DNA from 4 places in the Paracoccus simplex genome. Region 4 is predicted to be linked to each of the others. Evidence: riboswitches for the same ligand, from Rfam matches in the RefSeq annotation. Region 4 holds a riboswitch; each other region holds the start of a gene.
What was found. A riboswitch is a leader RNA that binds a small molecule or an ion and turns the genes downstream of it on or off. The one in region 4 is predicted to bind cobalamin.
Positions count from the first base shown of each region.

Region 1 (3,814 bases), on a different contig from region 4:
GCGCCGCGCGCGGGCGCGGGCCGGGCGGCGCATCGGCCAGCCGCGCCAGATCGGCGTCGAACCGCGCCAGCAGCGCCTCGGCCGCCGTCTCGCGGCCCAGCACCTCGCCCATGCGGCGGATATTGGCGCGGATGCCGGCGATGTCGGTCTCGACCGGGAAGACCTCGACCGGGACATCCAGCCGCTCCAGCAGCCGGATCGCCCCCGGCGCGGTCCAGCCGCCGGCCAGAACCAGGTCGGGCCGGGCCAGGAAGATCTCCTCGACCAGGCCATGATTGACCGGCAGGCGCGACGCCGCCTCGGCCATGGCCGAGGCGGTGGGATCCTGCGCCAGATACGAGACCGAGACCAGTTGCCCCGGCGCCGCCAGCAGCATGGCAAGCTGGTCGGTGCACAGGTTCATCGACAGCACCCGGCGCGGCGGCTCGGCCGCGGCGGGCAGGGACAGGCCGGGCAGGGACAGGCCGGCCAGCAGGCAGGCGGCCAGGCGAAGCCGCCTTACCATTGCGCCGTCAGTCCCGCGTAAACGGTGCGGCCCTGGCCGTAATAGCCCCAGGCTTCGGAATAATCCTCGTCGAACAGGTTCACGACGCGGCCGGTCAGCCGGACATTCTGGGTCAGGTCATAGCCGGCGGCCAGGTTCACGGTCACGTAATCGGGCAGTTCGGTGGTGGCCGGAAGGTCGGGCCAGGCGGTGTTGAACCATTCCTCGTCGTAATTGCCGGCGACATAGCGCAGATCGGCCGTGACCGTACCGCGACCCTGCGCGAAATCGCCCGTGGCGCGCAGCCCCAGCCGGTGACGCGGCTGGCGGGTGATGGGCGTGTCGTTCTCGGTGCGGGCATCGGTATAGGTATAGGTTGCGCCCAGCCGCAGCCAGTCCGCCGCTTCGTATTCCAGATCGATCTCGAAACCCTTGCGGGTGCTGGTGCCGGCGACGTTCACCGAGGTTTCGCCGGCCCCGGCGATCATGTCCTCGACCTTGCTGGTGAACAGGGTCGCGCCCAGCTGGCCGCGGCCGGCGGCGAAGTCCAGATCGGCGCCGATTTCATAGCTGCGGCTGGTTTCGGGGGTCAGGTCCGGGTTGCCGTGATAGGTGCCGGGCGTATAACCGTAAAGCTGGAACATGTCGGGATTGACGGTGGCCTTTCCGGCCGCGGCGCGCAGGCGCAGGTCGCGCCCGGGCAGTTGCCAGGCGCCGGCGATGTTCCAGGTGGTCGCGTCGCGGAAATCCTCGTTGAAATCCCGCCGCAGCCCGGCCTGGACGCCGATGCCGTTGTCGAACTGCCCCTGATATTCCAACGCGACCGATTTGGTGTCGCGTTCAAACCGGCCGCCGGGTGCAAAGAAACTTTCGTAGCTTTCGCGCTTCTTCTGCAGGGCCAGGTTCAGCTTCTGCGCGGCGTCGCGGGCATGGCCGCCGTCCAGCGCCCAGGTGGCGGTATATCGGAAATCCCGCAGCCGCGAGGCATCGTCATAATCGGGCACGCCGGCGTCGAAATGATCGGTGGTCTGGTTCATCCCCCCGATGAAGAATCGGTTCAGCAACCGGCCAGCCAGTGCCTCGGCCTCGAGCCAGAGCGAGCCGTAGGTTTCATTCCGGTCCGCGGTGTGCGGCGTGTCGATCACATAGTCGTCGGGAGAAACGACCAGATCGAACCGGGATGCGTCATAGCCGTATTCCTGCCAGCTGCGCCGCAGGGTGAAGCCGGCGGTCACCGCCTCGCTGATGGTATAGGAACCGCTGAGGGTCAGGGTCTCGCGATCGTTGAACTCGGTATCGCCGCCCGGCGTGCGCGAGGCGTCCTCGCCATCGGTATGGCGCGTCGCGGCCGAGAAGCTGATCTGGCCGCGCTCGCCCATGGCGCGGACATAGGCGCTGGCGGCGCGGGTGGCCTGGCCACCGATCTCGACCCCGCCGCCATAGCTGAGTCCCGGGGCGGCGGCGCGGCGGGTGGTGATCGAGATCACCCCGGCGGCGGCATTGGCGCCGTAGATCGTCGATTGCGGGCCGCGCAGCACCTCGATGCGCTCGATATCCTCGGTCAGCAGGCCGCTGAACACATAGTCGCCGCTGCCGGGGGCATTGGCCTCGACCCCGTCGATCAGCACCAGCACATGGTTGGATTCCCCGCCGCGGATGCGGACCTTGGTCAGCGTCTCGCCGGTCGAGGTGACGGCCAGGCCGGGCAGGTCGCGCAGCGCGTCCTGGACGGTGACGAAACCGCGCGCCTGCAGATCCTCGGCGGTCAGGATGCTGTGGGCGCGGCCATAGGCGCTTTCCACGACCGGCGACAGGCCGCCGGACAGCACGACCGTATCCAGCATCACCGGCTGCTGCGCGTCCTGGCCCAGGGCGGCGGCGGGCAGGAGCAGGGCGGTGGCGGCAAGCAGGGAAACCCGGGTTCTGAACATTCCAAAGCCTTTCCAGCGCGGGGCTTGGCCCGCGATTTGCAGAACTGTCCTGCGGAAAGGCCAAGGGCAGCCCGGCCGCAGCACGGAGACTGTCACCTCTGCGGAACGGCCGCTTTCCGGGCGCGCCCCGCGCCGGGAATGGGTGATCGCTGCGGCAGGTCTCCTGGCTTGCGGATCATTGCTCGGGCCGGCCTTCCCGGGATGCCCCCAGTGGCGCCTGCGGCCTTCGCTCACCGCATACAGTTGCGGGGGCAGCCCCGGCCTTGCCCGGTCCGCGTCGCGGCCCAAGGCGCACCGATGTTCCCTTTTCATCCGGCAGCGCCGGAAACCGTAGCGGCCCCGCATTGCCGCAGCGCAGCCCGTCCTGTCAAGCGCGCCGTGCCGCTGCCGGTTGCCGGCCGGTTGCCGGCCGGGGCGCGGCAAAAGCCCCGTGCCTCGAAAAATACCGATCTGGCCGCAGCTTTTTCCCGCCCGGACCCGCCGCCCCGGCGACGGCCCGCCGGCGGCTGCGTCATTCCGCCGCTGCCAGCGTGGCGCGGATCGCCCGGGCCAGCCGGCGGCAGCCTTCCTCCAGCGCCTCGGGCGGGTTGAGGGTGAAGTTGATCCGCAGCGAGCGGCGGTCCTGGCCCTGGGGGTCGAAGACGCTCGAGGGCGAGATGCAGACGCCATGCGCCAGCCCCACCTGCAGCAGCCGGTCGGTATCCAGCCGCGGGTCGCGGGCCGTCGCCCAGACGAACATGCCGCCCGACGGCACCTGCCAGTCCAGATCGCCCGCCAGATGTTCGCGCATCGCCGCGCAAAGCGCGTCGCGGCGCGCGCGGTAAAGCGACAGGATCGCGGGCCGGATCCGCTCGGTCATGCCGCCTTCCAGCGCCCGCAGCGCCAGCATCTGTGACAGCCCGCTTGTGCACATGTCCGAGCCCTGCTTGGCGGTGGCCAGCGCCGCGATCATCGCGGGCGCCGCGACCACCCAGCCGATGCGCAGGCCGGGGGTCAGTTCCTTGGACAGCGAGCCCATGTAGACCACCGGCCCGGCATAGGGCCCGGGATGGCCGGCCGCCGAGAGGTCGAGCAGCCGGGGCAGCGGCGCCCCCTCGTAATAAAGCACGCCATAGGGGTCGTCCTCGATCAGCCAGGTGCCGGTTTCATGGGCGGCGGCGACCAGCGCCTGCCGCTCGGGCAGCGAGACCAGCCGGCCGCTGGGATTCGAGAAATTCGGCACGGTATAGGCGAACTGCGCGCCCTGCATCGCGGCGCGCGGGTCGTGGTCGTTGCGCTCGATCCGCATCGGGCGATAGCGCGGCACATGCGGCCGCCAGGCGTCCAGCGCCCCCAGATAGGCCGGGCTCTGCGCGGCGACCGTGCCGCCGGGCTGCAGCAGGACCTTGCCCACCAGCTC
Region 1 covers NZ_JBHRXE010000055.1:39,540-43,353, reverse strand. The annotation lists gene ACFOMP_RS17665 (ABC transporter substrate-binding protein) at 1-505, opposite strand, end outside; gene ACFOMP_RS17660 (TonB-dependent receptor plug domain-containing protein) at 499-2,415, opposite strand; cobalamin riboswitch at 2,552-2,763, opposite strand; gene ACFOMP_RS17655 (aminotransferase-like domain-containing protein) at 2,927-3,814, opposite strand, start outside.
Region 1: linked by a shared signal. The riboswitch ahead of ACFOMP_RS17660 (TonB-dependent receptor plug domain-containing protein) and the one ahead of ACFOMP_RS00270 (ABC transporter substrate-binding protein) in region 4 are both predicted to bind cobalamin.

Region 2 (3,814 bases), on a different contig from region 4:
AGCGCCGAGGTCGCTGTCGGAATAGGACAGCACGACCATATCGGCGGGGCTTTGGCCGGGGTCGGTCGGGACCTCGGTTTCCTCAAGCCCACGGCTTTCGCGAAAGACGACGTGCATCGTCAGGCCGCCAGAACCGCCCGGATCGCGGCCTCGTCGATGTCGTCATGCTCGGCGATCACGACAAGGCGCGAGGCGCGGGGCGCGGCGCCCCATGGCCGGTCGTATTGGTGGCGCACGCGTTCGCCCACCGCCTGCACCAACAGGCGCATGGGCTTGCCGGCGACGGCGACATGGCCCTTGACCCGCAGGATGTTCTGTTCGCGCGCAAGCCGGGTGATGCGGTCGGCCAGATCGGCGGGGTCGGCGATTTCGGCAAGCTCGATCACCACGGAATCGAAATCGTCATGTTCGTGATCGTCCGCGCCGTCGTGATGGCTGGGGCGGGCGGCCAGATCGTCCTCGGCTGCGGCACCCAGCCCAAGGATCACCCGTGGGTCGATCACGCCATCGGTCAAGGGCAGGATCGGCAGCTTGCGCGGGGCCTCGGCCTCGATGACCGCGCGGGCGGCGGCAAGGCCCGCATCGCCGGCCAGATCGGCCTTGGAAAGCAGGACGATATCGGCGCAGGCGATCTGATCCTCGAATACCTCGGACAGGGGCGTTTCGTGGTCGAGACTTTCGTCGGCCTCGCGCTGGGCCTGAACGGCGGCCTCGTCGGGGGCAAAGCGGCCGGCGGCCACCGCCTCGGCATCGGCCAGCGCGATCACGCCGTCCACGGTGATGCGCGAGCGGATCGCCGGCCAGTCGAAGGCTTTCAACAGCGGTTTCGGCAGCGCCAGGCCCGAGGTCTCGATCAGGATATGGTCGGGTTTCACCGGCATCGCCATCAGCCGTTCCAGCGTCGGGATGAAATCGTCGGCGACGGTGCAGCAGATGCAGCCGTTCGACAGTTCCATGATGTTCTCGGCCGGGCAGTTCGCGTCGGCGCAGGATTTCAGGATCTCGCCATCGACGCCCATGGTGCCGAATTCATTGACCAGCACCGCCAGCCGCTTGCCTTGCGGGTTCAGCATCAGGTGGCGGATCAGCGTGGTCTTTCCGGCCCCCAGAAAGCCGGTGATGACGGTGACGGGGGTCTTGGTCAGGTCGCTCATCTGTTATCCGATCGGGGGAATGCGCGCGAGGCTGCGCTTGCGGAAAATGGTGACGCGCTCGCGCCAGGGCACGATGCCGTCCGGGGCGTCGGCATAGGCGGCGGCGCCGGCCAGGATCTCGGGCGCGTCCGCGGCCGACATGCGGCCATAGACATAGGTCCAGCGGCCCGGCGCCGAGAGCGCGATGGCCGCGCCGCTGGCGCAGGCCGAAAGGCATTCGACCGGGACGATGCGCACGCCGTCGGGCGCGCTTTCGGCGGTCAGCGCGTCATGCAGCCGCGCGCCGGGCACCGGCTCGCCCTCGGGCACCGGCTGGCCGGCGCGGCAGGTGACGCAAACATGCAACGTGACGGTCATGCACCCTTCATCCGTTGTGGCGGCAGGGCGCAGGGGCACGGAATGCCCCAAGCCCCAGCGGGAACACCCCGTCCGCCGGTCGATCCTTCTGCGCTGGCAGGTCTCCCGGCTTGCGGATTCGGGCCTTGGCCCACGGCCGCCCCGCCTTCCCGGCTTTCGCCAGTGGCCTCGGGGCGACCTCTCCGGTCACGGTCGCGGGGGCGGCTGCTTTCAGGCGGTTGCCTGTCGCATTCCCTCTTCGCCTGTCATAGGACAGGAACCAGCGCCCCCTGTCTGTGCGCGCCCGGTCCCGACTTGTCAAGCGAAGGAGTGCCCGATGCAGACCGACGACAATGCCCGCCATGCCGAGAAGATGGCGAAGATCAAGGCCGCCCGCGACCGGATGATGCAGGACAAGCAGGGCGAGAAGGGGCTGGTCATCGTCCATACCGGCAAGGGCAAGGGCAAGTCCTCCTCGGGCTTCGGGATGATCCTGCGCTGCATCGCCCATGGCATGCCCTGCGCGGTGGTGCAGTTCATCAAGGGCGGCTGGGACACCGGCGAGCGGCGGCTGCTGACCGGGCATTTCGCCGATCTGTGCCAGTTCCACGCCATGGGCGAGGGCTTCACCTGGGAGACGCAGGACAAGGCGCGCGACATCGCCGCCGCCCGCGCCGGCTGGGACAAGGCCAAGGCGCTGATCCGCGATCCGTCCATCCGCATGGTCTTGCTGGACGAGATCAACATCGCGCTGCGCTATGACTACCTTGACCTCGGGGAGGTGCTGGCCTTCCTGCGCGACGAAAAGCCGCCGCTGACGCATGTGGTGCTGACCGGCCGCAATGCGAAACCGGACCTGATCGCGGCGGCCGATCTGGTGACCGAGATGGAACAGGTCAAGCACCCGTTCCGCGACGGCATCAAGGCGCAGCCGGGGGTGGAATTCTAGACCCGCCTGCTGTCATCTGTGCGTCGCGGAGTTTTCTGCAAGAAGATCACGAGTGAGTGCAAAGGAATATTCAGACATGTTTTTGAGGCAAGGCTTTGTTGCGCTGCTGGCCATCTGCCCGGTCTCGGCGGCCTGGGCGGTGCCCGCCACCGAGGAAGGGGCGGCACGGCTGCGCGGCGTTTTCCAGACCTATTTCGGCGGCACCGCGGGGGTGGTCAGCGTCACCCCGCAGGGGGAAAGCTATGAGCTGAAGATCGACCCGGCGCCGCTTCTGGCGCAGATTCCCGCCGAGCAGGCGCAGATCAGCATCTCGGCCCTGACCTACCGGCTGACCGACAATGGCGACGGCAGCTGGGGCGTCAGCGAGGACCAGGTGCTGAGCTGGTCGGTGGTGGTGCCGAAGACCTTCGAGCAGAAGGGCTCGACCAGGATCGAATCGACCGGCATCTGGGATGAATCGCTGATGAGCTTCCGCGAGCAGCAGGCGGTGATGACGGATTATGTCATCGATTCGGTGCAATATGCGCCGCCGCTGCCGCCGCCCGCGCCCGAGGCTGGCGCCGCGTCCGAACCAATGCCCGAGGAGCCGCAGGTCGTGTCGCGCGATCACCAGCGCACCGCGCGGATGGAGATGTCCCTGAGCGGCGCGGCGGGCAAGGCCGGCGGCGTCGATCAGGCCATGCGCTTCACCGCCGAAGGGCTGGAGCAGACGCAGGACATCGTGATGATTCCGGGCGGTGAGCCGGTGCAGATCCGGGTCACCGCCCCGGGCTATGACGGCAGCGGCCAGATCACCGGCGCCCGCACCGAGGGCGTGCTGTCCCTGCTGGCCTGGTTCGTCGCCCATCCCTCGGAAGAGCTGATCAAGGGCTCGCAGGAGGCGCTGCGCGACCGGGTCAGCGCGGCCATGCCGCTGTGGGACGAACTGTCGATGGATGCGGCGCTGCGCGATCTCAGGGTCGGCACGCCGCTGGGCGAGTTCGGACTGGCCTCGGCCAGGCTGATGGTCGGCATGTCCGGGGTCACCGCCGACGGCCGCTTGCAGGAGCAGGTGGCGCTGGCGGGCCTCAGCGTGCCCGAGGGCGTGCTGCCCTCCTGGGTGGCGCCGATCCTGCCGCAAGAGGTGACGCTGGACTTCACCGCCTCGGAATTCGACCTGGCGGCGCCGGCGAAGATGCTGATCGAGGCGGTCGACCTGGCGGCCGAGGACCCCTTCGCCAAGCTGGATCCCGAGCAGGTGCAGGCGGCGCTGCTGCCGCAGGGCAAGGCGGCGCTGACACTCGCGCCCTCGCAGATCAAGGGCGATGGCTATCGGATCGACTATCGCGCCGATGTCGCGGCCGGTCCGGGTGCGGTGCCCTCCGGCTCGGCGCTG
Region 2 covers NZ_JBHRXE010000043.1:97,546-101,359, forward strand. The annotation lists gene cobN (cobaltochelatase subunit CobN) at 1-117, opposite strand, end outside; gene cobW (cobalamin biosynthesis protein CobW) at 120-1,154, opposite strand; gene ACFOMP_RS15595 (DUF1636 family protein) at 1,158-1,511, opposite strand; cobalamin riboswitch at 1,590-1,790, opposite strand; gene cobO (cob(I)yrinic acid a,c-diamide adenosyltransferase) at 1,828-2,439, shown strand; gene ACFOMP_RS15605 (hypothetical protein) at 2,516-3,814, shown strand, end outside.
Region 2: linked by a shared signal. The riboswitch ahead of ACFOMP_RS15595 (DUF1636 family protein) and the one ahead of ACFOMP_RS00270 (ABC transporter substrate-binding protein) in region 4 are both predicted to bind cobalamin.

Region 3 (3,814 bases), on a different contig from region 4:
ACGGCATGCGCCTCGTCATTGCCGCGGCGGATCGAGGGGACCGAGTCGATCGAGGACATTTCCGACACCGCGGTCAGCGCCCGGATCGCCGCCTCGACCGTGGCGCCGAAATCCGGCCCGTCCATGGTCGCGGCGATGTTCAGCGAGCCGAGATTGCACGAAATATCAGTGCCCAAGTGTGCATAGCTCAGATCCTCGTTGAACGCGCTCGCCTCGTTCACCTGCAGGATCTCGCTGCACAGGTTCGACATGCTGATGCGGCCATGCACGGGATTGGCGCGGTTCACCGTGTCCTCGAACATGATATAGGGATAGCCGCTTTCGAACTGGATCTCGGCGATGGTCTGGAAGAACTCTCGCGCGTTGATCTTCTTCTTCCTGATGCGTTTGTCGTCGACCATCTCGGCATATTTCTCGGTGACCGAAATTTCCGAGAAGGGCATGCCATAGACCCGCTCGACGTCGTGCGGCGAAAACAGGTACATGTCGGCGTTCTTCTTGGCCAGTTCGAAGGTCACGTCGGGGATCACCACGCCCAGGCTCAGCGTCTTGATGCGGATCTTCTCGTCGGCATTCTCGCGCTTGGTGTCGAGGAAGCGCAGGATGTCGGGGTGATGCGCGTTCAGATAGACGGCGCCGGCGCCCTGCCGCGCGCCCAGCTGGTTGGCATAGCTGAACGAATCCTCCAGGAGCTTCATCACCGGGATGACGCCCGAGGACTGGCTCTCGATGCCCTTGATCGGCGCCCCGGCCTCGCGCAGGTTGGTCAGCATCAGCGCCACGCCGCCGCCGCGTTTCGACAGCTGCAGCGCCGAGTTGATCGAGCGGCCGATACTCTCCATGTTGTCTTCAAGCCGCAGCAGGAAGCACGAGATCAGCTCGCCGCGCGATTTCTTGCCGGCATTGAGGAACGTGGGCGTCGCCGGCTGGAAACGGCCGGAGAGCATTTCATCCATGAACCGCATGGCGAGGCCCTCGTCGCCGCGCGCCAGTGTCAGGGCGACCATGACCACGCGGTCCTCGTAGCGTTCCAGGTAGCGCTGGCCGTCGCGGGTCTTCAGCGTGTAGCTGGTGTAATATTTGAACGCGCCCAGGAAGGTCGGGAAACGGAACTTCTTCTGATAGGCGGCATCCCAGATCGCGCGCTGAAAGTTCTTGGAATACTGGTCCAGCACCTCGGGCTCGTAATAGCCCTCATCGACCAGATAGCGCAGCTTCTCGTCGAGGTTGTGGAAGAAGACGGTGTTCTGATTGACGTGCTGCAGGAAATACTGCCGCGCGGCCTTGCGGTCGGCGTCGAAGCGGATCTTCCCCTCGCCGTCGTAAAGGTTCAGCATCGCGTTCAGCGCGTGATAGTCCAGCTCGGCCTTTACGCCATCGTCAAGCATTCCGTCCCCCAGAATTCATGCAGCCCCGCCCGAACGCGGGAAATGTCCAGATCAGTCCCCGCCAGCTCGAATCGATACAGCACGGGAACGTTGCACTTGTCAGAAATCACCCGACCGGCCAAGGCATAGGTGGCGCCGAAATTCCGGTTGCCGGCGGCGATGACGCCGCGCAGCAGCCCCCGGCGGCCCGGGTCGTTGAGAAAGCGGATCACCTGTTTCGGCACCGCGCCCCGACCCGTACCGTCGGCATAGGTCGGGCAGATCAGCACATAGGGCAGGACGGGCGCCGGCATCGCGTCGCGGGGCGAGAGCGGGATGCGCCCGGCCGGCCAGCCGAGCCGCGCCACGAAACGCGCCGTGTTCCCCGAGGCCGAGGAATAATAGACCAGCCTGACCCCGGACCCGTCCAAGGTCCTTACGACAGCCGGCCGATCATGTCGGGGCGGAAACCGGCCCAATGCGCCTCGCCGGCGACGACGACCGGCGCCTGACGATAACCCAGCGAGGTGACCAGTTCCATCGCCGCGTCATCCTCGGTCAGGTCGACCAGGTGATAATCCAGGCCGCGCGCGTCCAGGGCGCGGGTGGTGGCGGTGCATTGCACGCAGGCGGGCTTGGAATAAACGGTGATGGTCATGCCTCTGCTCCTTCATGGTCGCGGCAAAGGCAGGCCGCGGCCGAAGGCAGCGCCCCTCCGAACCGGTCCGGCCCGCGCCCGCCGCGCGGTTTCGTCCTGTCGCGTCATGGCAGGTCTTCTGACTCGCAGGTCTCGGCTCGGCTGGCCTTCCCGGTTGCCCAGTGGTGCTCCAGCGTCGCTCTCCGCTTACAGCTGCGGGGGCAGTGCCGGATTCGCACCGGCTTCCCTCTTCGTCCCCCGGATCGCTCCGGGTTGACCATGACCCCGCCAATAAGCCATGGCCGGAAGGGCCGGTCAATCCATATCTAGTGGGAAAGGCGAAGTATCCCCAAATATCTGGTAGAGACCGGATTCCCGGCCTGGGGTTTCGGCGGCAAGAAACGGGGCTCCGGGCGGAGATTGTCCCGCCGGATTCCGGGCCGATCGCCGGCAGGGACGACCTATGCCGCTGCAAGACAAGACCATCATCGACGCCGGAGCCTCCAGCGCGTCAGGGCCGCGGCTGGGCCTTGCTGCTCGGCGCGAGAAACGGTTGCGGGATCGCGTCGCGCGGATCACGCCAGCTTTGTGGCCGGCAGCGCCATGCTGGCGGATGGCGGCGGCAATTCGATCTGCAAGACCTAGCCCCGGAAGCTGCGCCACAGGCTGATCGCCGCATCCGACAGGTCGCCCAGCCGCGCCAGAAGATGCTCGCGCTCCAGCGCCGGCGCGGTGCCGGCGCGGTCCAGCCGCTGCAGCAGCCGCATGATGCGGCGGCGATGGGTGCCGGTCATCGTCTGCACCGGATCGGCGACCAGCCCGGCAAAGGTGGTCAGGACCGAGGCGAGCATGGCCAGAACCACGCCGGTCAGCACCACCTCGACGGTGGACAGCTCGCGCGGGAAGGCGCCATACCACATGCGCCCGGCCCAGCTTCCCAGCGCGAAATCCTCGACCGCCTGCGTCTGCGCCCGCAGCTGCGCGATCGGCCCGGCCAGCGAGATCACCCCGGGCGTGGCGCGGTGGAACAGCAGAAGCCCCGAAAGCAGAACCAGCAGCGAGGTGGTGATCTCGGAGACCGCGTTGCGGGTCTCGGCATAGTCCGAGACGGCGCGGGCCACGGTCTCGGGCGGCGCCCTGGGGGCCAGGTCCTGTTCCGCCAGGTCGCCGATGAAGCCGGCCAGATCCGCCTCGATCCGCTGCGCCACGTCGGAGGTCAGGAAGATCTGCCGGCGCGCCAGCCAGTCGCCGGCCCGGACCAGCCCGATGCGCCGCAACAGCGGCGCGACCAGCCGCACCAGCAGGAACAGCGGCGACAGCATGACGTTGACCGGCGCGCGCAGCAGGTCGGGGCCAAGGGCATGGCGATGCAGCGCCAGCGTGCCGCGCAGACCATAGCGGGCGCGGACGAAGCGGCGGACCTCGGTCTCGCGCCGGGTCAGCGGGCGGGTGTCGGCGGGCTGCAAGGCCATGGGCGCGGTCCCTCGAAGGATCGCGCCCAATCTAGGCATCGCGGCCGGGCCGCTCAATGCCGAAGACTCAGATCAGCGTCACCAGCCCCAGGCCCAGGGTCGAGATGAACAGCCAGGCCAGCGCGCCAAGCGCCAGCGGCCGGATGCCCTTGGCGCGCAGCTTGCGGATGTCGGTCTCCAGCCCCATCGCGGCCAGCGCCATGGTCAGCAGGAAGGCGGTCAGGCGGACGACCTCGGCCTGCAGCGCTTCGGGCAGCGGCAGGGCGCTGTTCAGCAGCACGACCGCGACGAAGCCCAGCACGAACCAGGGGGTCGGCGCCGCGCCATGCGCCTCGCCG
Region 3 covers NZ_JBHRXE010000004.1:89,770-93,583, forward strand. The annotation lists gene nrdE (class 1b ribonucleoside-diphosphate reductase subunit alpha) at 1-1,388, opposite strand, end outside; gene nrdI (class Ib ribonucleoside-diphosphate reductase assembly flavoprotein NrdI) at 1,370-1,777, opposite strand; gene nrdH (glutaredoxin-like protein NrdH) at 1,804-2,025, opposite strand; cobalamin riboswitch at 2,117-2,301, opposite strand; gene ACFOMP_RS01490 (DUF6635 family protein) at 2,646-3,476, opposite strand; gene ACFOMP_RS01495 (YeiH family protein) at 3,544-3,814, opposite strand, start outside.
Region 3: linked by a shared signal. The riboswitch ahead of nrdH (glutaredoxin-like protein NrdH) and the one ahead of ACFOMP_RS00270 (ABC transporter substrate-binding protein) in region 4 are both predicted to bind cobalamin.

Region 4 (3,814 bases):
AGGCCGAAGGTCTCGCCTGACGCGATCTCGAGCGTCACGTCCTCGACGATGCGGCGCGGCCCGGCCTTCCAGCCCAGGGCGGTGGTGGACAGTCTCATCCCCGTCTCCGGCTGCGGATCAGGATCAGGGCGAAGCCCGGCGCGCCGACCAAGGCGGTGACGACGCCGATCGACACCACCTGCCCGGGGATCAACATCCGCGAGGCGATGTCGGCGACGATCAGGAACACCGCCCCGGCCAATGCCGACCAGGGCACCAGACGGCCATGCCGAGGCCCGACCGCAAGGCGCACGGCATGGGGGATGACAAGGCCGACGAAGCCGATGGAGCCGACAAGGCTGACCATCACCGCCGTCATCAGCGTGGTTGCCCCGATCAGCACCGCTTGCACCCGGCGGACCGGGATGCCAAGCGCCGCCGCGGATTGCGCGCCGAAGGCAAAGCCGTCCAGCGCGCGGATGTGCCAGCAGCAGGCCAGGAACCCCGCCAGCGCGACCGGCCCGGCCAGCGCGACGTCGGGCCAGCGTACGCCGGACAGGTTGCCCAGAAGCCAGAACATGATCCCGCGCGCCTGTTCGGCATTGGCGGATTTGGCGATGAAGAAGCTGGTCAGCGCGTTGAAAAGCTGCGACCCGGCGATTCCGGCCAGAACCAGTTGCGCCGACCCGCCGCCCGCGGCCCGCGCCAGGGTCGAGACCAGTGCGAAAGCCAGCAGCGCGCCGATGAAGGCGCCGGTCGAAAGCCCCAGCGTCCCGCCGCCGACCCCCAGGATCGCCACCGCCACCGCGCCGGTGGAGGCCCCGGCCGAGACGCCCAGCAGATAGGGATCGGCAAGGGCGTTGCGGATCAGCGCCTGCAGCACCACGCCCGACAGCGCCAGCCCCGCCCCGCAGGCGGCGGCGACCAGGATGCGCGGTATCCGGTAGTTCCAGACGATGGCCGCGTCGATGGGATCGACCGGAAACCCGGCCCCCCCGAGCTTGTTGGCAAGCACCGCCGTCACCGTCGCAACCGGCAGCGGCGTCTCGCCGATGACGACCCCGGCCAGGATCGCCGCCAGCAGCAGGCCCAGCCCGAAGGCCCCGCGCCAGACGAGAAGCCAGAGGTGGGGCCGGACCCGAAGCCGGCCGGCGGGGGACGCCGTCTCGGTCATCGCAGCCCAAGCACTGGCAGCGCCGCGGCCAGCGTCTCGAGCGCGGCGATGTTGCGGATCGAGGGGTCCATCGCATGCGCGTCCAGGATCACGATCCTGTCGTTTTCGACCGCATCCATCTGGCGGGTGACCGGATCGGATTTCAGGAAGGCGATCTTCTTCTCGTGATCGTCGGCCTCGTACCGGCGACGGTCCATCCGGGCGATGACGATGATCGACGGGTTGGCTCGCGCGATGGTCTCCCAGCTGATGGCCGGCCATTCCTCGTCGCTTTCGACGATGTTTCTCAGCCCCAGTTTCGCCATCAGGTAGCCGGGCGGTCCCTTGCGCCCGGCGACATAGGGATCGACATCCATTTCCGCCGAGGAGAACCAGAATACCGCCGAGGCGTCCTGCAGGTTCAGCGCCTTCGCCTTGTCGCTGGCCGCCGCCTCGCGCGCCTGCAGCTGCGCCACCAGCGCCTCGGCCCGCTCGGGCACGTCGAAAATGCGGCCCAGTTCGCTGACGCCGGCATAGACCGACTGCATCTCGAACATGGTCGAGCGGGTGCCGTCAGAGCCGCTGGCATTGTCCTTGTGCCAGCAGTCGGCGGGCAGGACATAGGTCGGGATGCCGACATCGGCGAATTGTTCGCGCGTGGCGACGATGCCCTGCGGGCCGACATGCCATTCGTATTGCGCGGCGACGAGGCCGGGCTTCCTCGCCACCACCGATTCGAAGCTCGGGTCGTTGTCGGCCAGCCGCTCGATCCCGGCATTCGTGTCGCGAAATTCGGGCAGGACTTCGGTGAACCAGACCGAGGTGGCGGTCACCTTCTCGGCCAGCCCCAGCGAATACAGGATCTCGGTCGCGGCCTGGCCCAGGGTGACGGCGCTGTCGGGCGCCTGGTCGAAGGTCAGATCGACCCCGCAATTCTGCAGCTTCAGCGGGTATTGCGCCCCGGCTGTGACGGGCGGCGCGAAGCCGGTCGCGCAAAGCAGCGCGGCGGTCAGGAAGCGGACGAACATGGCATGTCTCCGATGATGACGGCAGCCGAAGACAGGAGGGGAGAGCGCGGCCCAAGACCGGCCGGCGCCCCGCCGGCGGTCGCGGCGGCTGGCTGGAACCGGTGCGGCAAGGCACCTCGGGGCAAAATTCATCCGGCACCTCCCCGGGCACCCCGCCCGGGCTGGGTTGAGATTGACGTCGGCAGGTCTCCTGACTGGCGGGTCATCGGGGCGTCGCGGCCTTCCCATGGCGGTTGCCACAGTGGCGTCGTCGCGAAATCCCTTGCCGCCTACAGTTGCGGGGGCAGTTCCGGTTCGCCGGACAGGTCCGGCGGCGGATTCCCTTTCAATTCCTTGCGGAAACCGACGATGTCGGACTAGCCCGCCCGCCGGCCGATGGCAAGCCGTATCGTCCGCCGAACCGCCGTGCGGCTTCCCGCCCGCCGCTCATGCTGCAGCGCAGAACGCATGGCGGGTTTGCCGCGGGCATGGCTACTGCCGCCGGCTGTCGCGGCCTATATCCGTCCTGTCCGAAACAGGCCCGCTGAACGGGCAAGATGAAAAAGGTGCCGAGATGTCCGCTGTCGAAATGAGCCATAACCCCGCTGCCGGTGGCTTGGGCCGCATCGTTGCGCGTGTGACCGCCACGGTTGCCGGCTGGAACAACGCCCGCATCACCCGCCGCGAGCTGAACCTGCTGACCGATCGCGAGCTTGACGATATCGGCCTGACCCGCGGCGATATCGAGCGGATTGCCCGCCGCGCCTGAGGCGTAGCCGGCGATGAACGGACCCCGCGGCGATGCCTCGGGGTTTTTTCATGTCCGCCGGCCCGGCCCGGGCGCAGATCGCCCGCCGGCGGGCGATTGGGCTTGCCCGGCCGCCGCCCTTGCCTGATGCTGGCGGCATGACCGCGGCCCGTTCCCATTCCTTTCGCGACGACCCGCTGGTGCCGGGCTTCGACGATTCCGCACCGCTGGCCGTGATGGATGCGGAATGCGCGCTTTGCAGTTGGGGGGCGCGGATGATCCATCGTATGGACCGCTCGGGAGACGTGCGGATATGTCCGGTCCAGACGCCGCTCGGGGCGGCGCTGCTGCGGCATTACGGGCTGGATGCGGAAGATCCCCCGAGCTGGCTGTTCATCGAGGATGGCATCGCCCATTCCGATTGCGACGCGCTGATCCATGCCGGGCGGCGGCTGGGCGGAGCCGGCCGGCTGGCCGCGCCGCTGCGCCTGCTGCCGCGCGGGCTGCGCAACTGGCTTTACCGGCGCGTCGCGCGCAACCGTTACCGGCTGTTCGGCAGGTCGGACATGTGCGCCCTGCCCGATCCGGCCTTCCAGCGGCGACTGCTTCGCTGACGGTCTCCGCCCCGGAGGAGCAAGGAGGGCCGGGAGCCGGCCGTCATTCGCCGCGCCGGGCCTTGCCCGGTGCCGCATCTATTTCCTCGGCCACCAGTTGCTGCAGCGTCCAGATGTAATCGTCATGGATGCCGTGTTCCGCCAGACCCCGGACCGTGCGCAGCAGGTATTCCGCGCCGGACCCGGCCGCCCCGGCCGCACGGGCCAGCCGCCGGGCCTGTTCCTCGACGGTCAGTTCGGCAAGCTGCGTGCCGACCGGATCGGCATAGAAGGTCAGGGCCGGTTCGCGCCCGCGTTCGGTCTCGACCTCGAT
Region 4 covers NZ_JBHRXE010000001.1:57,020-60,833, forward strand. The annotation lists gene ACFOMP_RS00260 (ABC transporter ATP-binding protein) at 1-98, opposite strand, end outside; gene ACFOMP_RS00265 (FecCD family ABC transporter permease) at 95-1,153, opposite strand; gene ACFOMP_RS00270 (ABC transporter substrate-binding protein) at 1,150-2,160, opposite strand; cobalamin riboswitch at 2,324-2,522, opposite strand; gene ACFOMP_RS00275 (DUF1127 domain-containing protein) at 2,714-2,908, shown strand; gene ACFOMP_RS00280 (thiol-disulfide oxidoreductase DCC family protein) at 3,046-3,501, shown strand; gene ACFOMP_RS00285 (gamma-glutamylcyclotransferase) at 3,545-3,814, opposite strand, start outside.